Regions from separate parts of the Achromobacter sp. GW823-FHT04E03 genome, predicted to be linked through region 1. Evidence: predicted binding sites of a transcription regulator. Region 1 holds the regulator's gene; the other holds the start of a gene.
The links. Region 1 encodes LexA, which represses DNA repair genes until DNA is damaged. Its sites were predicted from a motif close to ACTGTATNNNNATACAGT; they were not measured.

Region 1 (7,579 bases):
TGCAATTCGTCAAGCCGGACGTGTCCACCCTTTGCACCGGCCTGGCGGCCAGCATGGGCGCGTTCCTGCTGGCGGCAGGCAAGAAGGGCAAGCGCTTCACGCTGCCCAACTCGCGCATCATGATCCACCAGCCCTCGGGCGGCGCCCAGGGGCAGGCTTCGGACATCCAGATCCAGGCTCGCGAGATCCTGGACCTGCGTGAACGCCTGAACCGCATCCTGGCCGACAATACCGGCCAGACCATGGAACGCATCGGCATAGACACGGAGCGTGACAACTTCATGTCGGCCGAAGATGCGGTATCGTATGGACTGGTGGACAAGGTTATGACCTCCCGCTCGGAAGGCTGACTTCCCGGTTGACCCGAACCCGCTGCCACCACGTTTGAGTAAGCGCATGCGCTAGGCCCTTTAGCCGGCCTGGCGCATCTTTACCTGAGATACGAACATATATGCCTGAAAAAAAGGGATCGGCAGACGCAAAAGTGCTGCATTGCTCGTTTTGCAATAAAAGCCAGCATGAAGTCCGCAAGCTGATCGCGGGTCCGTCGGTATTCATCTGCGATGAATGCATAGATCTTTGCAACGACATCATCCGCGAGGAGGCGCAAGCCACCGCGCGCGCGGCGATTCGTTCCGAACTGCCCACTCCGGCTGAAATCAAGACCTTCCTCGACCAGTACGTCATTGGGCAGAACTCGCCCAAGCGCATGCTGGCCGTGGCCGTCTACAACCATTACAAGCGCATCCGCCACGGCGAGATCAAGGGCGACGAAGTCGAGCTCTCCAAGAGCAACATCATGCTGATCGGCCCCACCGGGTCGGGCAAGACGCTCCTGGCCCAGACGCTGGCGCGCATGCTGAACGTGCCCTTCGTCATGGCCGACGCCACCACGCTGACCGAGGCCGGTTACGTGGGCGAAGACGTCGAGAACATCATTCAGAAGTTGCTGCAGAACTGCAACTACGAAGTGGAAAAGGCGCAGCGCGCCATCATCTACATCGACGAAATCGACAAGATTTCGCGCAAGTCCGACAACCCGTCCATTACGCGCGACGTATCGGGCGAGGGCGTGCAGCAGGCCTTGCTGAAACTGATCGAAGGCACGGTCGCCTCGGTGCCCCCGCAGGGCGGCCGCAAGCACCCGAACCAGGACTTCGTCCAGGTCGACACGACCAACATCCTGTTCATCGTGGGCGGCGCCTTCGACGGACTGGAAAAGGTCATCCGCGACCGCACCGAGAAATCGGGCATCGGCTTTTCGGCCTCGGTGCGCGCCAAGTCGGAGCGCGGCGTGGGCGAACTGTTCTCCGAAGTCGAACCCGAAGACCTGATCAAGTTCGGCCTGATCCCCGAACTGGTTGGCCGTCTGCCGGTGGTCGCAACCCTGGACGAGCTGGACGAAGCGGCCCTGGTGCAAATCCTGACCGAGCCCAAGAATGCCTTGCTCAAGCAGTTCCAGAAGCTGTTCGCCATGGAAGGCGCCGAGCTCGACGTGCGTCCCGCCGCCCTGAAGGCGATCGCCCGCAAGGCGCTGCGCCGCAAGACGGGCGCGCGCGGTCTGCGTTCCATCATCGAGCAGGCCCTGCTCGACACCATGTATGACCTGCCTTCCCAGGGCAACGTCAAGCGCGTGGTGCTGGACGAGAACGCGATCGAAGGCGAGGGCAAGCCATTGCTCATCTACGCCGACGAGGACGCGGCTTCAGACAAGCCAGAGCGCGGAGAAGTCCGCGACGCCGCAGCCTGATATTTCAAAAAAGCCCGTTCCTGTAACGGGTTTTTTTGCCTAAGGCACATTCCCGGGTGCAAACACGCTTTTCCTGCAGGCGCGACGCTTGCATACTGAGGGTGCCGCCCCGCGGTTTTTTTCAGCCTTTGGGGGATCCAGGCGCCGAGATCTTGAATTTTCGGCTATTGTTCCCATAACAGACGTAACCGACGTGGATTGTCCGGGTATACCCAGGCCTCCCGTCCCCGATACGCCGAGTCATACCGAGGAACCTCCTATGTCTGCCAGCCAGACCCTGCCTTCCGACCCGATCGACCTGCCCCTGCTTCCACTGCGCGATGTCGTGGTGTTTCCGCACATGGTCATCCCGCTGTTCGTCGGCCGTCCGCGCTCTATCCGCGCGCTCGAGGTTGCGATGGAAGCGGGCAAGAGCATCATGCTGGTGGCCCAGAAATCCGCCGGCAAGGATGATCCCACCCCCGAAGACGTCTACGAGATCGGCTGCGTAGCCGGCATCCTGCAGATGCTCAAGCTGCCCGACGGCACCGTCAAGGTGCTGGTCGAAGGTACCCAGCGCGCCCGCATCAACAGCATCGAAGATGCCGATTCGCATTTCACCTGCCAGGTGTCGCCGATCGAACCGGACGCCATGCAAGGCTCCGAGACCGAAGCCCTGCGCCGCGCCATCGTCGCGCAGTTCGAGCAGTACGTAAAACTGAACAAGAAGATCCCCCCGGAGATCCTGACCTCGCTGGCTGGCATCGATGATGCCGGACGCCTGGCCGACACGATCGCCGCGCATCTTCCCTTGAAGCTCGAGCAGAAGCAGAAGATGCTCGAGATCGTCGGCACCTCCGAGCGCCTCGAGGGTCTGCTCACGCAACTCGAAACCGAAATCGACATCCTCCAGGTCGAGAAGCGGATTCGCGGCCGCGTGAAGAAGCAGATGGAAAAGAGCCAGCGCGACTACTACCTGAATGAGCAGGTCAAGGCCATTCAGAAGGAGTTGGGCGAAGGCGAAGAGGGCGCGGACATCGAAGAGCTCGAAAAGAAGATCATCGCTGCCCATATGCCCAAAGAGGCGCGCAAGAAGGCCGATGCCGAGCTCAAGAAGCTCAAGCTCATGTCGCCCATGTCGGCCGAAGCCACCGTGGTGCGCAACTACATCGATACGCTCATCAACCTCCCCTGGAGGAAGAAGAGCAAGATCAACAATTCCATCAGCAACGCCGAAACGGTGCTGGACAACGACCACTACGGTCTGGAAAAGGTCAAGGAACGGATCCTGGAATACCTTGCCGTGCAACAGCGCGTGGACAAGGTGAAGGCGCCGATCCTGTGCCTGGTCGGCCCTCCGGGCGTGGGCAAGACCTCGCTCGGCCAATCCATCGCCAAGGCGACGAACCGCAAGTTCGTGCGCATGGCGCTGGGCGGCGTGCGCGACGAAGCCGAGATCCGCGGCCACCGTCGTACGTACATCGGCTCCATGCCGGGCAAGATCGTCCAGAACATGTCGAAGGTCGGCGTGCGCAATCCCTTGTTCCTGCTCGATGAAATCGACAAGCTGGGCATGGATTTCCGCGGCGATCCCTCGTCGGCGCTGCTCGAGGTGCTGGACCCGGAACAGAACCACACGTTCCAGGACCACTACATCGAAGTCGACTTCGACCTGTCCGACGTCATGTTCGTGGCTACCAGCAACACGCTGAACATTCCGCCGGCGCTGCTGGACCGCATGGAAGTGATCCGCCTGTCGGGTTACACCGAGGAAGAGAAGATCCACATCGCCCGCGACCATCTGCTGCCCAAGCTGATGAAGAACAACGGCGTGAAGGATAGCGAACTCACGGTCGACGACAGCGCGCTGCGCGACATCGTGCGCTACTACACCCGCGAAGCCGGTGTGCGTGCGCTCGAACGCGAAGTGGGCAAGATCTGCCGCAAGGTCATCAAGCAGTTGCTGACCCAGAGCGACCGCGCCAAGGCCGAAGGCAAGACCGCCGAGGTCAAGCCGGTCAACGTCACGGGCGACAACCTGAGCGATTTCCTGGGCGTGCGCCGTTACGCCTTCGGCATGGCCGAAAAGGAAAACCAGATCGGTCAGGTGACGGGTCTGGCCTGGACGGAAGTTGGCGGCGACCTGCTGACGATCGAAGTCGCGGACATGCCGGGCAAGGGCGTCATCCAACGCACCGGTTCGCTGGGCGACGTGATGAAGGAGTCGGTCGAGGCGGCCCGCACCGTGGTGCGTTCCCGCGCCCGCCGTCTGGGCTTTGCCGACAGCGTCTTCGAAAAGCACGACATGCACGTGCACGTGCCGGAAGGCGCCACGCCCAAGGACGGTCCGTCCGCGGGTATCGCGATCACCACGGCCATGGTGTCGGCCTTGTCGCGCATTCCGGTGCGCGCCGATGTCGCCATGACCGGCGAGATCACGCTGCGCGGCGAAGTCCTGCCCATCGGCGGCCTGAAGGAAAAGCTGTTGGCGGCTCACCGTGGCGGTATCAAGACGGTCTTGATCCCGGAAGAAAACGTCAAGGATTTGGCGGAGATCCCGGACAACGTCAAGAACCACCTTGAGATCGTGCCGGTGCGCTGGATCGACAAGGTGCTGGAACTGGCGCTGGAGCGTCTGCCGGAGCCCCTGGCCGAGGAAGAAGCGGTCAAGGAACCCCTGGTGGCCAAGCCTGCCGAACCTGGTTCGACCGACCCGGTGCTCAAGCACTGATGGACACCGGGAGGGACGCCGCCGGTAAGCGGCGCCCCTTCTGGATAGCTTCCAACAAAAAACCCCGTCAATTTCTTGGCGGGGTTTTTTTCATGCCGCGCGCAAACGCGGGAGTAATGGGGGGGGCTAGTGCAGCGCGTGCGTGCGGATCAGGCCCACCGCGATGCCTTCCAACGCGAAATCCTGGCCGGCTTCGACCACGATGGGTTCGAAGTCGGGATTTTCGGGCAGTAGTTCGATGTGGCCGTTCTGGCGCTGCAAGCGCTTGACCGTGACGTCGTCGCCCAGGCGGGCCACCACGATCTGGCCGTTGCGGGCTTCCGAGGCTTTCTTTACGGCGAGCAGGTCGCCTTCCAGGATGCCGGCGTCACGCATGCTCATGCCGCGCACCTTGAGCAGGTAGTCGGGCGTCTGGGCGAACAGGTTGGGATCGACGCCGACCTCGCGTTCGACGTGCTCGGCAGCCAGGATGGGGCTGCCCGCGGCCACGCGGCCGACCAGCGGCAGCAGCAACTGCGCCAGGCCCGGCATGGGCAGCGAGCTTTGCGTGGGAGCAGGGGAGGTGTCTTTCAGGCGGATGCCGCGGGACGCGCCGGCCGTCAGTTCGATGGCGCCCTTGCGGGCAAGCGCCTTGAGGTGATCTTCCGCCGCGTTGGGGGAACGGAAACCCAGGGCCAGGGCAATTTCGGCACGCGTCGGCGGGAAGCCGGTGCGAGTGACGGTCTGCCTGATGAGATCCAGGATTTGTTGTTGGCGATCAGTGAGTTTGCTGGCCATGGCGATGATCCGGTGCTAGCGGACTGTACATATATACAGCGCCATTCTGGGGGACGCAGCGCAAAAAAGCAAGCCGGTCTGGACCAAAAGAAAAAGCCGGTCCGGACCAAAAGAAGAAGCTGGTCCGGACCAAAAGAAAAACGGGACCCGAAGGTCCCGTTCCTGACGGCAGGCCCGCGTGGGCCTGTGCGCTGCAAATGGCTTACAGCACGGCCGCGATGCCCTTGGCGACCTTGTCGATGTTGCCGCTGTTCAGCGCGGCCACGCAGATGCGGCCGCTGGAGACGGCATACACGCCATGCTCTTCGCGCAGGCGATCCACTTGCGCCGCGGTCAGGCCCGAGTACGAGAACATGCCGCGCTGCTGCAGCACGAAACTGAAGTCCTGCTTGCCGCCGTGTTCCTTGATCTTGTCGACCAGTTGCTTGCGCATCAGGCGGATGCGGTCGCGCATGCCGGCGAGTTCCTCTTCCCACATCGCGAAGAGTTCAGGCGTGTTCAGGACCGTCGACACCACCGTGCCGCCATGGGTGGGCGGGTTGGAGTAGTTGGTGCGGATCACGCGCTTGAGCTGGCTCAGCACGCGGGTGGCTTCGTCCTTGCTGCCGGCGACGACCGTCAGCGCGCCGACGCGCTCGCCGTACAGCGAGAACGACTTCGAGAACGAGGAGCTGATGAACATGGTCAGGTCCAGATCGGCAAACATGCGCACGACCGAAGCGTCTTCGGTCAGGCCGTCGCCGAAGCCCTGGTAGGCGATGTCCAGGAACGGGACCAGATTGTTTTCCTTCACGACGGCCGCGATCTGCTTCCACTGGTCGGCGGTGGGGTCCACGCCGGTCGGGTTGTGGCAGCAGGCATGCAGCACGACGACGGTCTTGGCCGGCGCGGCCTTCAGGTCGGCCAGCATGGCATCGAAGTTCAGACCGCGCGTGGCGGCGTCGTAGTACGAATAGGTACCGACTTCGAAACCGGCGCGCTCGAACAGGGCGCGGTGGTTTTCCCAGCTGGGGTCGCTGATCAGGACCTTGGAGGTCGGCAGCAGCTGGCGCAGGAAGTCAGCGCCGATCTTCAGCGCGCCGGTGCCGCCCAGGGCCTGAGTGGTCAGCACGCGGCCGGCGGCGGCCAGCGCGGAATCCTTGCCCAGCAGCAGGGCTTGCGCGCCGTTGTTGTAACCGGCGATGCCTTCGATCGGCAGGTAGCCGCGGGCGGCGGCGGCTTCGATGCGGGCGGCTTCGGCCTTGCGGACCGCGCCCAGCAGGGGGATGCGACCCTGATCGTCGTAGTACACGCCCACGCCCAGATTGACTTTACCGGGACGCGTATCAGCGTTGTATTGTTCGTTCAGGCCAAGAATGGGGTCGCGCGGGGCGAGTTCGACGGAATCGAAAAGGGTGCTCATGGGAGTCTGATGAGGTGGGTGGACGCAGTACAGGCTGCTGTGGATAATGAGGGGTTTACCCTGGAAGAGTCTAGCATGCCTAAGAGCGCAATAGACCCGATTACGGCGGGGGCCGCAGCGAACCTGGCGGCCGATCCCGCGGCGGCATCGGCCGTGGCGGATCCGTCCGCGCCAGGCCCTGGATTCATCGATTTCCCGGGCAGCCCGTTTCATCTGTACCAACCCTATCCGCCGGCGGGCGATCAGCCCACCGCCATCGAGGGGTTGACCCAGGGGGTCGAAGACGGCCTGATGTTCCAGACGCTGTTGGGCGTGACGGGCTCCGGCAAGACCTACACCATGGCCAACGTCATCGCCCGCATGGGGCGCCCGGCGCTGGTACTGGCCCCCAATAAGACCCTGGCCGCCCAGCTGTACGCCGAAATGCGGGAGTTCTTCCCGAAGAACGCCGTCGAGTACTTCGTTTCGTACTACGACTACTACCAGCCCGAGGCGTACGTCCCCACGCGCGACCTGTTCATTGAAAAGGATTCGTCCATCAATGAGCACATCGAACAGATGCGCTTGTCGGCGACCAAGAGCCTGCTGGAACGCCGCGACACCATCATCGTGGGCACCGTGTCCTGCATCTACGGTATCGGCAACCCCGGCGACTACCACGCCATGGTGCTGATCCTGCGCGCCGGCGACCAGATCTCGCGCCGCGAGATCCTGGCCCGCCTGGTCGCCATGCAGTACACCCGCAATGACGCCGAGTTCACCCGCGGCGTTTTCCGGGTGCGTGGCGAGACCATCGACATCTTCCCGGCGGAAAGCCCGGAACTGGCGCTGCGCCTGACGCTGTTCGACGACGAGATCGAAAGCCTGGAGCTGTTTGATCCGCTGACCGGCCGCATCCGCCAGAAGCTGCCGCGTTTCACTGTCTACCCCGGTTCGCACT
Region 2 (7,579 bases), 430 kb from region 1:
GTAGGCGGCGTCCAGGGCCTGCAGCAGTTCGGGGGCGCTGCGCCGCTGAAGCCCCGCGCGCGGCAGGGCGCGCAGGTCCGCCAGGGTATGGCAGCCGATGTCGTCGAGCCAGTCGCGGCGGGCCTGCGCCTGCGGCAGCAGGGCTAGCGGCAGGGCGTCCAGCCGCCGGGTCAGCGTGGGCAGCGTGAGGGTACGGCGGGGCGCGCGCCGGCCGGGGCTGCGCGCCAGCAGCCAGGCGCCGGCGGCGGTCGGCGCCATGCCTAGCGACACGCGCAGGTCCAGGGCGCGCAAGGTGGCGGCGACCCGCCGGTGCAGCGCCTTGGGGCCGCGGAAGAGCATCAGGCTGGCGCTCACGTTCAGGAGCAGCGTGTCGCCGTCGGCCAGGGCGATTTCGGGCGTGTATTGCAGCAGCGCCAGCGCCGCGCCCTGCAAGGCTTCGGACTCGGCCTGGGCATCGCGGGGCAGCAGCTCGACCTCGGGAGCGATGGCGGCCGCGCCCGCGCGGCGCATGCCCGGCTTGACGCCGGCGCGGCGGGCGGCGGGCGTCAGGGCGGCGACGCGTTCCTGTTCCAGGACCGCGAACGCCTGCCCCTCAAGCGGCCAGTGCGGGCGCAGTGCGTCCAGCGGCAGGCAGCGCAGGAAGGCGGCGATCCAGAGGCGCATGGCGGGGAGAAACAGGAATGGTGGCGCCGGTGTCCAGGCCCACGTACAGCGGCGTGTCGCAGGCGGGCCCGCGGCGCTTCAGGATATGGACGGACAGGCCGCCCGCGGCCGGCGCCAGCGCCAGCCGCAAGGGCGCGGGCGTGGCGTTCTGCGCCGCGCTGCTGGGGCGCACCGCGATGAACAGCAGGTCGCTGGCCTGGGCGGCCAGGTGCAGGCGGCGCAGGGATTCGGGGCGCACATGAGGCAGCCAGCAGATCAGGGCGCCGCAACTGCCGTTCTTCAGGATCTGTTCGGCGGCCCAGAGCGCGTCCACGGGTTTTTCCGGCGCCACCCAGAGCAATTGACGGGGATCCAGCCGCCAGCTCATCCAGCTGGCGATGTGGGGCGCGTGCGGCGGCTGCACCAGCGCAATGGCGCGGCGCGTTTCCAGTTGGGCCAGCGCCGGACGCAGCAGGCGGATTTCGCCGATGCCGGGGTGCGGGACCAGCAATTCGTTCAGGGAACCCAGCGGCCAGCCGCCGTCTGGCAGCTCGGCCGAAAGCGCGGCATGCCCGGTGGGCAGGGTGCGGGCGGCGCCTTGAGCCAACTGGGTGGCGCGCCACAACGCGGGATGGATACGTTCTGGGGACTGCATGGCAAATCGGTTGTCGGGAGATAGGAACCCGGTGGAAGTGGCCGATGAGCCATTATAACTGTATATATGTACAGTATTTAAAGGGGGCGGAGCATGCCGCGAACTAAAAGAAAACCCACCCGTACACCTTTCGATGCAGAGGGGTGGGCCGTGTTGGATACGATTTTAGTTGCTTCAGGCAGGCGGATCGCAACTAAGCGCGGGCGTTCTCACTAGTAGCTGCCGAGGCCGCCACACCCGCCGCGCGATCCAGGTCCAACCCATAAAACCGCATATCCTCGTACCGGATCCAGTGCGACTTGCGCACCAGCCGGTGGCCGATCCACAAGGCCAGGAACAGCGGGATCGCCAGGTAGGTGGAGATCACGCCGATCCAGTCGATGCGGTCTTGCAGGAAGGCCTGGTAGTTCTGGCCCAGCGTGACCACCAGGCACAGGACGAAGGCCAGTAGCGGACCGAAGGGGAACAAGCCGGCCTTGTAGGGCAGGTCGGCGGTGTCGTAGCCATGCTTCACATAGCCCTGGCGGAAGCGGTAATGGCTGACGGCGATGCTCAGCCAGACGATGAATTCGGTCATGCCGGCGAAGTTCAGCAGCCAGATGTAGACGGCCTTGGGGCTGTACACCAGGCTGAACAGGCACAGGCAGGCCAGCAGCGCGGTGGCCATCAGCGCATACAGCGGCACGCCGCTGCGCGTCACGCGCCGGAACAGGGCGGGCGCCTGGCCTTCCACCGCCATGTTGAACAGCATCCGCGTCGCCGCGTACATGCCGGAATTGCCGGCCGACAGCACCGAGGTCAGGATCACGGCGTTCATCACGGTGGCCGCCGACAGCAGCCCGGCGTGCTGGAACACCAGCGTGAAGGGGCTGACCGCGATGTCTTCCACTTCGTTGCGCAGCAGTTGCGGGTCGGTATAGGGCAGCAGCAGGCCGATGATCAGGATGGCCAGCACGTAGAACAGCAGGATGCGCCAGAACACATGGTTGATCGCGCGTGGCACGTTGCGGCGGGGATTTTCGGATTCGCCGGCGGCCACGGCCACCAGTTCGGTGCCCTGGAACGAATAGGCCACCACCATCGCCACGCCGACCCAGGTGGCCACATTGCCCACGAAGGGCGCGTCGCCGACCGACCAGTTGGCCAGTCCCACGGGCGTGCCGCTGTGGATGATGCCCACCAGCATCGCCAGCCCGACGCCGATGAAGCACAGCACGGCCACGACCTTGATGATGGCGAACCAGTATTCGGCTTCGCCGAAGCTGCGCGCCGAAAAGGCGTTCAGGCCGAAGGTCAGGGCCAGGAAGGCCACGCTCCATATCCAGCCGGGCGTATCGGGGAACCAGTAGGCCATGACCAGCTGCGCGGCCACCACGTCCACCGCCACCACCGTGGCCCAGCTGATCCAGAAGTTCCAGCCCAGCGCGAAACCGAAGCCGCCGTCCACGTAGCGCGAGGCATAGGTGCAGAAGGAACCCGATACCGGCATGAAGGTGGCCAGTTCGCCCAGGCTGGTCATGATGAAGTAGACCATCAGGCCGATGGCCAGGTAGACCAGCAGCGCGCCGCCCGGGCCGGCCTGGGCAATGGCGGCGCCGGAAGCCACGAACAGGCCGGTGCCGATGGCTCCGCCCAACGCTATCATCGTGAGGTGGCGCGCCTTGAGCACGCGATGCAGCTGGTTCTGGCCGGCAGGCGTGGCGCCGGATTCTGTCGTCGGAGTTTGCATTACTGGGGTAGGAGGTTGCCGCGGCGGCGGACCATCAGGCACGGGCGCGCGGGCCTGCCCGCCAGGCAATGCCGCGCAAGCCAGCCGGTCCGTGGCGGTGCGGCAAAGGTTGCTTCAAGGCGCGCATTTTACAATGCGGCTATTCCGGGGCCGTTCGGCGGCCCCAGCCAGCACGGAGCAGTTTCATGGCGTCTTCCACTTCTATCGAATTTCTTCCCAACGCCGGCGTCGACGTGCGCCAGCTGTTCATCCTGCTGCACGGCGTGGGCGGCAGCCCCGACGACATGGAGCCGCTGGCAAAAGCCGTGCGCGCGGCGTTCCCGAGCGCGGCGGTGCTGGCGCCCCAGGGGTTCGAGCCCTACGACGGCGGCGGCGATGGCCGGCAGTGGTTCTCGGTACGCGGCGTGACCGAGGAAAACCGCCCGGAACGCGTGGCGCAGGCCTTGCCGCCCCTGGAGACCTATGTGCGCGAGGCGCAGGCCCGTTTCGGCCTGCTGCAGTCGGACACGGCGCTGGCGGGCTTTTCGCAGGGCGCGATCATGGCGCTGGAACTGGTGCAGGCGCACGACGGCATCGCCGGTCGCGTCATCGCGTTCTCGGGCCGCTATGCCCAGATGCCCAAGATCGCGCCGCAGTTCACCACGTTGCACCTGCTGCACGGCGCCGCCGATCCGATCATGAACGTGGAGCTCATCCAGGCCGCCCAGGCGCGCCTGACCGAGCTGCACGGCGACTCGACCATCGACATCGCCACCCAGGTGGGGCACGCGTTGCATCCGGCGCTGATCGAGCGCGCCATCGTGCGCTTGAAGACCTGCGTGCCGTTGCGCAGCTGGGAGGCCGCGCTGGGTCTTAACCAGACGCCGCCCGACGGCACCCCGGTGCATTGATCATTTTTCCCAGCCGCCGCCCAGCGCCAGGAACAGCGCGATCTGGTCGCTGCTGAGGTCGGCCTGCGAGGCGGCCAGCGCGCTTTCATTGCTGGCCAGCGTGCGCTCGGCGTCCAGCACGGTCAGGTAGTCGGTCTTGCCGTACTGGAACAGGCGGCTGGCCTGCGAGGCGGCCTCGGCGCTCTGGTCGCGCGCGGCGCGCAGGGCGGCGTCGCGGTCCAGCTGACGCGCGTAGACCACCAGCGCGCTTTCCGTTTCCCGCAGGGCGTTCAGCACGGTGGCGTCGAAGCGCGCCGCCGCGGCCTTGGTGCTGGCCTGAGCCTCGGCGATGCGGGCCTGCGTGGCGCCAGTGTTGGGGATGGTCCAGGAGATCAGCGGACCGACGCTCCAGCTGAAGGTGCCGCGGTCGCCGAACATGGCGGCCGGACCGCCCGAGGCCGCCGACAAGCCCAGAGAGATCTTCGGATACAGGTCCGCGGTAGCCACGCCGATGCGCGCGGTGGCCGCGGCCAGCGTGCGTTCGGCCTGGCGGATGTCCGGACGGCGGCGCAGCAGTTCGGCGCCGTCGCCCACGGGGATGGTCTCGGTCAGGCGCGGGGCCTGGGCGCATTGCAGCAGCGCGGGCGGGATCTGGCCCGGCGTCTGGCCGGTCAGCGCCGCCAGGCGGTACAGCGCGGTGCGCTGCTGGGCCTGGAATGGCGGCAGGTTGGCCTGCAGCTGTTCAAGCTGGCTGCGGGCGCGGGTCACGTCCAGCGTGGTGCCGCGGCCGGCGCGTTGCAGCCGGTCCACCGCGTCCAGCGATTGCTTCTGCACCTGCACCGAATGCTGGGCGGAGGCCAGCTGCATGCCGGCCGCGCACATATTGGCGTAGGCCCGGGCGGTCTCGGCGGCGACGGTGACGCGGGTGGCGTCATAGGCGGCCTGCGCGGCCTGCTCGTCGCCGCTGGCCGCTTCCACGGCGCGGCGGATCTGGCCGAACAGGTCCAGCTGGTACGACACGCTGGCGCCCATGGAATAGGACCAGCGGTTGGGCGGATCGATGCCGGGCTGCAGTTCCTGCAGGCCGGACACGTGGCCGAAAGTGGGCGAGGCATTGACACCGATGGACGGCTGCTGCTGCGCCTGTGCTTCACGCACGGCGGCCTGGGCCCGTTCCAGGTTGGCGCTGGCCACGCGCAGGTCGGTGTTGGCGGCCAGGGCTTTCTCCACCAGGCCATCCAGCACGGGGTCGTCGTACAGGCGCCACCAGCGGCCAGGCACCGCATCCTGCCGGAACGCCGCCTCGCGCGCCTGCGTGAAGGGCGCCTGCGCGCTCTGCCGCTCGGCCACCGATCCGGGGGGCACCTGGTAGTCCGGGCCCACGGCGGCGCATCCGGCCAGCGCAAGGGCCAGCGTAAGAGGCAGGAGGTATCTGGTGTTCATGGCGGTTACGGCTGTGCGTCGATTAGGGGTAAGGGGTTGAAAAAGTGGTGATCAGGACGGCTGGTGCGTCTCGGTCTGCGAATGGGCAGGGCCGGAATCCACCGATACGGTGGCGGTCTGGCCGGCCACCAGGCGCACGCCTTCGGGCACGTCGTCGATCTTCACGCGCACCGGGATGCGCTGCGCCAGGCGGACCCAGTTGAACGTGGGATTGACGTTGGGCAGCAGGTTGGCGCCGGTGCTGCGGTCGCGGTCGGCAATGCCCATGGCAATGCTTTCGACGTGGCCGCGGATATGGTGCGAGTCGCCCATCAGCGTCACGGTGACGGGATCACCTTCATGGATGCCGGGCAGCTTGGTTTCCTCGAAGTAGCCTTCGACGTAGAACGAGCCGGAATCCACCAGCGCCATCACGCCGCGGCCCGCGGTGGCGTAGGAGCCGGCGCGCAGGTCCAGGTTGGTAATGCGGCCGTCGTTCACCGCCAGCACCCGGCTGCGTTCCAGGTTCAGGCGCGCGGTGTTGAGCTGCACTTCGGCCTGGGCCAGCGCGGCTTCGGTCTGCTGCAGCTTGGTCTGGCTTTGTTCCAGCGCCTCGGCGGCCACCAGTTGGCCCAGCGAGCGGTTGCGCTTGGCGTCTCGCACCGCCTGGTCGCGCGCCACTTGCGCGGAACGCACCGAGGCCTGGGCCTGGTCGTAGGCCAGCTGGAAGCGCGCGCGGTCGATCTCGAACAGCACGTCGCCGGCCTTCACGTCCTGGTTGTCGTGCACCGGCACGCTGGTCACCAGGCCGGAGACATCCGGCGCGACCTGCACCACGTAGGCCTTGACGCGGCCGTCGCGGGTCCAGGGTTCGACTTCATAGTGCACCCAGAGCTGCCAGCCGGCGTAGGCGGCCGCGGCGACGACGACGGCGGTCACCGCGAACTTGCCGATGGCTGCGGGGCGCAGGGCATTGGGGAGTTTCATGCTTATCTCTGGAGTAAATAGGGGGAAATGAGGGATACGCCGTACAGCAGCACCACGAACAGCGCCAGGTCGAACAGCGCGGGGTGCCACACCAGGCGGTACAGCCCGGCGCGGGCCAGCACGCGGCGCACCGCCCAGGCAACGCCCAGGGTCACCACGCCCAGCACCAGCAGCCAGGGAAAATAGACGCCATAAAGATTGAATTCGCCGATCATGATGCTTGGCCCTCCAGGGTGGGATGGGCGGGTTGGTAGTCGGGCGCGTCGGGGAAGAAGGCGCGGCGCAGGCCCACCAGCGCGACGACTGCCCGGTCGCGGGCCGCGGCGCCCGGGGGCGTGGCCGTCACGCTGGCCAACGCGCGATCGATCTGCGCCAGGAATTCGGGCGTTTTCTCGCCGACCTGCCAGGCCGAGCGGGCGTGGAAGAACTTCGCCAGCCCGTCCAGCACCGGCTGGATGGCCGGTTCGGCCATGGGCAGATGGCGCCGGGCGCGCTGCAGTTCGGTGATGTCGCGGCCCACGCGCAGATCCTTCAGCGCATCGGCGGCGACCAGGTCGTCCGGACGCTGGGCCAGCGCCAGGCGCGGCTGCAGGAGGCCGATGCGGTCCAGCATGCGGGCGGCGTAGGTGTGACGCGAAGGCGCGCGCGGCGAGCTTGCCAGGGTTTCCAGTTCCTTCCAGTTGGCGGCCTGGATGCGGCGCGCGCTCCAGTCGGCGCTGACGGTGCGGAAGATGGCGGCGATGATGGCCGCGGTGGCCACGCCCATGCATTGCGCGACCTGCGTGTCGATGAAGGACACGATGTCGGCGGTGTTGGTATCCTGCAGCGCCATCGTGCCCAGGAACCCGAACAGCATCGCCATGGCCTTGCCGGCGGTGGCGGGCCGGGCAATGAAGATGCCCAGCACGAAGGCCGTGGGCAGCATGGCCAGGGCCAGCATCTCGAACGAATGGATGGCGGGCATGATGCCCAGCAGGTACAGCGCCGACAGCGGGATCGAATACACCGTGTAGGTCAGGAACTGCATGATGCCGGGCACTGGATTGTCCTGCGACGCGAAGAAGCAGCTGAAGATGGCGGCCATGAGCGCGGCGGTGGCGCCGTTGCTCCAGGCGGTGCCGATCCAGAAGGCGCAGCAGACCGAAATGGCCACGCCCGCGGCCAGGGCCGACAGCAGCGCCATGCCGCGGTCGCGGTGCAGCGCGGCGTTGGGCGCGGGCTTGGAGCGCGGGGCGCGCAGCGGCGCGCCGGCCAGGCCCGCGCGGATCTCGCGGC

Region 2: the regulator LexA is predicted to act here: its motif matches at 1,355-1,372, upstream of imuA (translesion DNA synthesis-associated protein ImuA).

What each region holds. Positions count from the first base shown of each region.
Region 1 is NZ_JBXAIJ010000001.1:1,454,536-1,462,114, reverse strand. It holds gene clpP (ATP-dependent Clp endopeptidase proteolytic subunit ClpP) at 1-350, shown strand, start outside; gene clpX (ATP-dependent Clp protease ATP-binding subunit ClpX) at 452-1,750, shown strand; gene lon (endopeptidase La) at 2,010-4,460, shown strand; gene lexA (transcriptional repressor LexA) at 4,587-5,237, opposite strand; gene AC1RHV_RS06725 (amino acid aminotransferase) at 5,440-6,639, opposite strand; gene uvrB (excinuclease ABC subunit UvrB) at 6,715-7,579, shown strand, end outside.
Region 2 is NZ_JBXAIJ010000001.1:1,028,645-1,036,223, reverse strand. It holds gene AC1RHV_RS04810 (Y-family DNA polymerase) at 1-663, opposite strand, end outside; gene imuA (translesion DNA synthesis-associated protein ImuA) at 593-1,297, opposite strand; gene AC1RHV_RS04800 (amino acid permease) at 1,491-3,026, opposite strand; gene ypfH (esterase) at 3,212-3,916, shown strand; gene AC1RHV_RS04790 (efflux transporter outer membrane subunit) at 3,917-5,338, opposite strand; gene AC1RHV_RS04785 (efflux RND transporter periplasmic adaptor subunit) at 5,390-6,304, opposite strand; gene AC1RHV_RS04780 (DUF1656 domain-containing protein) at 6,307-6,519, opposite strand; gene AC1RHV_RS04775 (FUSC family protein) at 6,516-7,579, opposite strand, start outside.